Regions from separate parts of the Micromonospora sp. USAFONa4 genome, predicted to be linked through region 2. Evidence: riboswitches for the same ligand, from Rfam matches in the RefSeq annotation. Region 2 holds a riboswitch; each other region holds the start of a gene.
What was found. Region 2 has a riboswitch for cyclic di-AMP ahead of AC0OO9_RS15085 (C40 family peptidase). Riboswitches for the same ligand answer to the same signal wherever they lie in the genome.

Region 1 (2,251 bases), 2.0 Mb from region 2:
CCCGCCGAGGGAGTGCCCCAGCACGACGAGCCGGTCCCCCGCCGCGAGCCCTGCGGCGATCCGCGCGGCCAGCCCCGGGAAGGAGTACTCCGGCAGCGGCGGCGACCAGCCGTGGCCGGCGAGGTCCGGCGCCAGCCACCGCCCCGCCCACCGATGCTCCAGCAGCGGCGCCCAGGGCAGCCACACGTCGCCGGTCGCGCCCATGCCGTGCAGGAGCAGGAGCACCCGCCGGCCGTCCCGGTCACCCGACTCATCGACCATGGGCGCAGTGTGCCACCCGTCGGGCGCCGCGGGCGAGGGCCGTGACCCGGACACGACATCGGGCGCCGACCCCCCGGGTGGGGAGCCGACGCCCGACGGCGTCGCTCAGGCGGAGTAGCCGCGGGTGGCGGCCCAGTTCGCCAGGGCGATGGTGCTCATCCAGTACGACGCGGCCGCCGGGTTCGCCGAGTCGGCGATCTTCACCAGCCGCCCCTCGTCCTGGTAGCCGACCACCGCGACGTAGTGGCCGCCGGGGAAGGAGTGCCAGCCGCCGTCGGTGTCCGTGGCGCTGCCGGCGACGTTGACCACGACGCCCCGCCCGTCGGCGATGGCCGCGACGACGTCGGCCTGGAGCCGGTCCATCTGGGCCGGGGTGGCGGCGCCACCGGGGATCATCCGGGTCCGGTACGGGTCGCCCTTCACCGTCGCGTTCAGCACGCGGGTGGTGTCCTCGGCCGAGTCGGTTCCCATCTGGTCGGTGCCCAGCTGGGCGCCGAGGGCGTCCTGGCTGCGCGCGATGCCGGCGGCGCTGAGGGCGTGCCGGACGGCCGCCGGACCACAGTTGTAGAAGGTGGTCTGGGCCTGGTAGTCGTAGTCCAGGCTCCTGGCGGCCGGAGGCTTCGGCGGCGCCGGCTTGCGGGTCAGGTCCGGGTCCGGGGCGGCGCTGGACGCGCTGGCCGACGGGGCGGCGCTGGACGCGACCGGGGCGGCACTGGACGGGGCGGGCGCGACCCGGGCCTGGCTGCGCGAGGCCGCCGCGTCGTCCCGCAGTTCGGTGGCGGCCACCGGGGCCTGCGCGGCGGCGGGGGCCTCGTCGCCTCCGGCCAGCAGCGCGCCCGTGCCCGACGCCAGCACGAGCGCCGCGGCGGACGCGGCGGCCAGCTGGTACGGACGCTCGGACGTGAGACGGCGCAGCTGTCGCTTGAGGTGGTGCTTCACGGTTTCCTCCACGGGCTCGGGGGTGAGCGGCCGTCGGTCCACGCCGAGGGCAGGGCGGACCGCCGCGCGGACGGGTGTCCGGGCGGGTGGTGGGCCACTCAGGGGATGCGCCCGGGACGCCGGGCGACGGACGGTGACCGGTGGGTCAGCTCATGACCTGCGGGCGGACGAGCGCGGTCACCGCGGCGCCGTGGAGACGGCGGCACAACCGAGGGGTGTACGGGTGTGGCATGAAGATGGAACTCCTTCCGACACCGCCGACCGGGTTAGCTGACGGATTCGGGCGGGAAGAACGCCCTACCACGGGCCCACGGCCCACGGATTCACCCCAACGAGCACTGGGTCCCCGGTTCGTCGTTCACGATTAGGCGGGTCGGCGCGGCGTCGCCTCTGGCGATCGGGTACCGCACCGGACGCGCCGACATTACTGGCCGGTCCGCGCCGTGCCAACCCCGTCCCACCTGCCTAAACCTTGATCGGGAGACAATTTTTGCGGGCACTTCGCCACTGACGCGACTCAATGGGACGACCGTTTCTGCACGCACCTTCAGGCGACAACGGGACAAGTGGCGGACATCGGCGCCGAAACCCCGGCAGGAATCGACCGGGCCGCGCCCGATGACCGGTTCGCCGGCGTGGTGACCGGCGTCACCGAAACGGTCGGGATTTCGTCGCCCGGACTCTCCGGCCGCCGGGGGCGCTCAGCGCGAGTCGGCGTACGTCGGTCGGTGGTCGCCCTGCGGGTCGGCGGCCCGGGGGCGCGGCACGGCGCTGCCCCGGTCCCCCCGCGCCGCCCCGGGGCCGCCGGGGTCCTGCCCGGCGCCGTCGGCGTCCTGCGGCGCCCGGGCCGGCCTGCGCGGGGTGAGCAGCCGCATCATCGGCGTCTCGACGAGACGGTGCAACAGGCCGGCCAGGGCCAGGTTGGCCAGCAGGAAGCCGAGCACCACCGCCAGCCCCCACCAGCCGGTGAAGCCGACGCCCCAGTCTCCGGTGAGCCGCAGGACGGTGATCATCACGAGGACGTGCACCAGATAGAAGGCGAAGGAGACCT
Region 2 (2,251 bases):
GCAGCACCCGTACGGCTCGGCCGTCTACGGCTCGCGCTACCAGGGGCAGCGCGGACCGACCCCGAGCCGCTCCTGGCAGCACTGGCGCACCTGGCCGACGCGCTGACCCGACCCCGTGGGCACGCGGAGGGCCCCCGCCGGGCGGGGGCCCTCCGCGCGACTCAGCCGGGGCGGCCGTAGCTGTGGATCGGGCCGTCGTCGACCTTCTTCATCTTGATCGGCACCCCGGCGCGGGAGGCGTGCACCACCCAGCCCCCGCCGACGTACATGCCGACGTGGTGCAGGTCGCTGTAGTAGAAGACGAGGTCGCCCGGGCGCAGCTCTCCCCGGCTGACGGACGCGGTGGCCCGGCGCTGCTGTGCGGCGTTGTGCGGCAGCGACACCCCCGCCTTCGCCCAGGCGGCGAGCATCAGGCCGGAGCAGTCGTACGAGTTCGGCCCCTCGGCGCCCCAGACGTAGGGCTTGCCGATCTGCGCGCAGGCGAACTTCACGGCGGTGCCGGCCGGGCCGCCGGGATAGCCGGCCGGGCAGGGGGCGGGACGCAGCGGTCCGCCGCCGCCGTTGCCGTAGACCCGCAGCCGCAGCTTCTGCAACCGGTCGATCTCGGCGTTGATCTGCTTCTTCTTCGCCGCGAGCTGGGCCTCGGTGCGGCTGAGCTGGACGACCATCCCGTCCAGCGGTGCCTTCCTGGCGGCCAACCGGTCGCGCAGCTCGGCGACCTGCCGCACGTCCCGCTGCTGGTGTTGGGCGAACTGGTCGAGCAGTTCGAGCTGCCCGATCATCTCGCTCGGTGAGCGGCTGCCCAGCAGGGCGTTGACGGCGGAGACGTTCTCGCCCTTGTAGGCGCGGGCCGCCAGCGCGCCGACCTTCTCCATCGCCTGGTCGACCTGCTTCTCCAGCGGCCCGATCTGCGCGGCGAGCGCGTCGGCCTGCTTCCGCCTGGCGGCGAGGTCCTGGCGGGTGGCGTTGTGCCGTTCGATGATCGGTTCGAGCTTGTTCCAGTCCTCGTCGATCTGCCGCTCGATCTCGGCGACCGTCGGTTCGGCGTGGGCCGCCGTGGCGCCGCCGGTCAGGACGACGGCGAACGCGGCCAGGGCGGCGAGGGCGGTGGTGCAGCGGTACCAGCGTGGGCGCGGCGCAGCCGTCACCGGGTCGGCGAGGGCCGACCGGGCCGACGGTGGCCGCGGGGCATGGTGTGCCACCGGGCTTCGTGCTCCTTCTTCCGTACCGCCTACCGGGTTAGCTGACGGGTTCGGGCGGGAAGGGGCGCCCTACCGCAGGGACTGCGGATTCACCCCGGGGAACCTGGGTCCCCGGCTCGCTCGGGAGCGACTCGGCGGTGTCGGACCGTCACCGCCCTGGTTGGACGGAATGTCACCGGCCGACGAAGGACCAGAGTAGAGACGACCGTTATCGATCCGCAACCCTACGGGCGGTGACACTCCGTACCCGTCCGGGTCGGGCGGATCCGCAACCCGGGCGACGAAGATTTTCTTCCTTCTGAAGTGTCTGACGGAAAGGTATTGACCAGAGGCGGCGGGCGGGGCGAAGGTGACCCCACCTTTGCCCGTCCGAACTGGGGGTCTGATGCACCTGTCAGCGACATCGAGGAGCAGACGCGTCCTGCTGGCCGCCGCCGTGGCCGCCGCCATGGCGACGACGCCGCTCACCGCCGCCGGGTCCGCCGCCGCGGCAGCGCCGGTGGACGACCGGCAGCAGCAGTACGCCGCCGCGGCCGCCGAGTACGGCGTACCGGAGAGCGTCCTGCTCGGAGTCTCCTACCTGCAGTCCCGCTGGGACACCAACGCCGGCACGCCGAGCACCAGCGGCGGCTACGGACCGATGCACCTCACCGACGCCGAGCACGTCGCCGCCCTCGCCGGCGGCACGCACCACGACGAGGGCACCGAGGACCCGCGCGGCGACGACTCCCGCCCGTCCCTCGCCGAGGCCCACGAGCCGCCGGCCGCCACGCCGCCCGCCGAGGCCGCGCTGCGGACCGTCGACGCCGCCGCCGGGCTGACCGGCGCCAGCGAGGAGTCGCTGCGGACGGACGTCACGGCGAACATCCGGGGCGGCGCGGCGCTGCTGGCCGCGTACCAGAAGGAGATCGGCGCCCCGGTCGGCGCCGGCACCGACCCGGCGGCCTGGTACGGCGCGGTGGCCCGGTACTCCGGCGCGGACAGCGCCGACGCCGCGGCGGCCTTCGCCAACGAGGTGTACGCCACCATCGCCACGGGCGACAGCCGGG
Region 3 (2,251 bases), 1.7 Mb from region 2:
TCACGGGTCGGTGGCGAATGCCGCGCACCGCCACCGGGGCCGGCTCTGGGCGGCGTTCGGGCTGCTCGCCGGCCTCATGGTGGTGGAGGCGGTGGCGGCCTTCCGCACGGGCTCGCTGGCCCTGCTGAGCGACGCCGGGCACATGTTCACCGACGTGCTCGGCATCGGCATGGCGCTCGCGGCGATCGCCGCGACCCGGCGGGCGGGCGCCGACCCGCAGCGCACCTTCGGCCTCTACCGGCTGGAGGTACTGGCAGCACTGGCCAACGCCGCCCTGCTCTGCGGCGTCGCGGTCTACGTCGTGATCGAGGCGGTACGCCGCTTCGGCGACCCGCCGGAGGTGCTGGCCGGCCCGATGCTGGTGGTCGCCGTGCTCGGCCTGCTCGCCAACATCGGCGCCTTCGCGCTGCTGCGCTCCGGGGCGAAGGAGAGCATCAACGTCCACGGCGCGTACCTGGAGGTGCTCGGCGACCTGCTTGGGTCACTCGGCGTGATCGGGGCCGCGCTGCTGATCGCCACCACCGGCTGGTGGTGGGCGGACCCACTGGTGGCGGTCGCGATCGGGGTGCTCATCCTGCCGCGCACCTGGCGGCTCGGGCGGGCCGCGCTGCGCATCCTGGTGCAGGCCGCGCCGGAGCACCTCCAGGTGACCGCGGTGCACGACCGACTGGCCGCCGTGCCCGGCGTCGCCGAGGTGCACGACCTGCACGTCTGGACGCTGACCTCCGGGATGGAGGTGGCCTCGGCCCACCTGACCATGGCACCCGGCGCGGAGGTCGGCGCGGTGCTGGGCGCCGCCCGGGCCGCGCTGCACGACGACTTCCACATCGAGCACGCCACGTTGCAGATCGAGCCCGGAGCGTCGCGCGGGGCCTGCGGGTCGCTTGAGTGGTAATGAGGACAACCTTAAATCTGGGAGAGTATTGTGCGCTTATGCCGGATTTGACTGTTAGTGGACGTACACCCTGCGTCACCTGCGCTGCATCAGTCACACCGGCACCGGTAGGCTCGGCTTCGGCCTCCGCCAGGCGGCACCCACCGGTGCCGGCGGTGGCCGCCGCCTAATCGCCCGGCGGGGCGAACCGGGGAACCATGTTCGTGGGGTGCATCCGCTTCAGCGGTAGGGATCTTCCGTCCCGAACCCGTCAGCTAACCCGGTCGGCGGCTGACGGAAGGACACGTGTATGCCAGTGATGGCACCTGTACGACGACGTGCCGCCCGGACGGCGGCCCTGATCGCCACGATGCTCGCCCTCGGCGCCGCGGTGGCCCCGGTCACCGCCGCCCCGGCGGCGGCCGCCACCCGGGCCGGACTGCTCGCGGCGGCCCCCGGCCAGGACGAGGAGGGCGGCACCCCCGCCCTGCGGGCCCAGTTGGAGGCCGCCAGCAAGGGCTACCTCGACGCCAAGCGCGCCCTGGACACGTCGGCCAGGCGGCAGCAGCAGCTCGCCGCGCAGCTCAAGACCACCGAGGTCGAGCTGGCCGCGCACACCGCCAGGGTCGGCGAGATCGCGGGGGCGGCCTACCGCACCGGCCGACTCAGCGTGGCGTCCGCCCTACTCAACAGCAGCTCGCCGGACGGCTTCATGGACCGCGCCGCCGCCCTCGACGCGGTGGCCGCCAAGGAGGACCGGGCCCTGCGCGAACTCCAGGAGACCCGGGACCAGGCCACCCGCACCAAGCTCGCCCTGGACGGCGAGATCCGGGAGCAGCGCAAGCAGGTCACCGTGATGGCCAAGCGCAAGGAGCAGGCCGAGCGGGCGCTGACGGTCGCCAACCGCGAGCAGCAGCAACAGCGGCAGCAGTCCACGGGGGCGGGCACCTCGCCGGGCGGCACCTCCAGCAAGACGGCGAAGGCGGCCCCGCGCAACTCCGACGGCTCCTGGCCGCGCGAGTCGTGCAGCGTCAACGACCCCACCCCCGCCAACGGCTGCATCACGCCGCGCACCCTGCACGCGCTCAACCAGGCCAAGGCGGCGGGCTTCACCCGCTACGTCTCCTGCTACCGCCCCGGTGGCTCGGGCGAACACCCGAAGGGCCGGGCCTGCGACTTTGCGGCTCAGAAGGGCGGCTTCGGCGGCGACGCCACCGGCGGCGACCGGACGTACGGCAACAACCTGTCGGCGTACTTCGTGCGCAACGCCGACCGGCTCGCCGTGCTCTACGTGATCTGGTACAGGCAGATCTGGCTCCCCAGCAGCGGCTGGAAGTCGTACAGCGGGGCCAACGGCGACCCGTCCAGCGACCACAC

Region 1: it holds a riboswitch for cyclic di-AMP, as region 2 does, so the genes downstream of both, AC0OO9_RS24205 (C39 family peptidase) here and AC0OO9_RS15085 (C40 family peptidase) in region 2, are expected to answer to the same signal.
Region 3: it holds a riboswitch for cyclic di-AMP, as region 2 does, so the genes downstream of both, AC0OO9_RS06960 (coiled-coil domain-containing protein) here and AC0OO9_RS15085 (C40 family peptidase) in region 2, are expected to answer to the same signal.

The regions. Positions count from the first base shown of each region.
Region 1 is NZ_CM170072.1:5,492,905-5,495,155, reverse strand. It holds gene AC0OO9_RS24210 (alpha/beta fold hydrolase) at 1-261, opposite strand, end outside; gene AC0OO9_RS24205 (C39 family peptidase) at 367-1,212, opposite strand; cyclic di-AMP (ydaO/yuaA leader) riboswitch at 1,441-1,581, opposite strand; gene AC0OO9_RS24200 (acyltransferase family protein) at 1,902-2,251, opposite strand, start outside.
Region 2 is NZ_CM170072.1:3,445,027-3,447,277, reverse strand. It holds gene dcd (dCTP deaminase) at 1-106, shown strand, start outside; gene AC0OO9_RS15085 (C40 family peptidase) at 162-1,202, opposite strand; cyclic di-AMP (ydaO/yuaA leader) riboswitch at 1,215-1,349, opposite strand; gene AC0OO9_RS15080 (N-acetylmuramoyl-L-alanine amidase) at 1,588-2,251, shown strand, end outside.
Region 3 is NZ_CM170072.1:1,697,353-1,699,603, forward strand. It holds gene AC0OO9_RS06955 (cation diffusion facilitator family transporter) at 1-895, shown strand, start outside; cyclic di-AMP (ydaO/yuaA leader) riboswitch at 1,049-1,180, shown strand; gene AC0OO9_RS06960 (coiled-coil domain-containing protein) at 1,194-2,251, shown strand, end outside.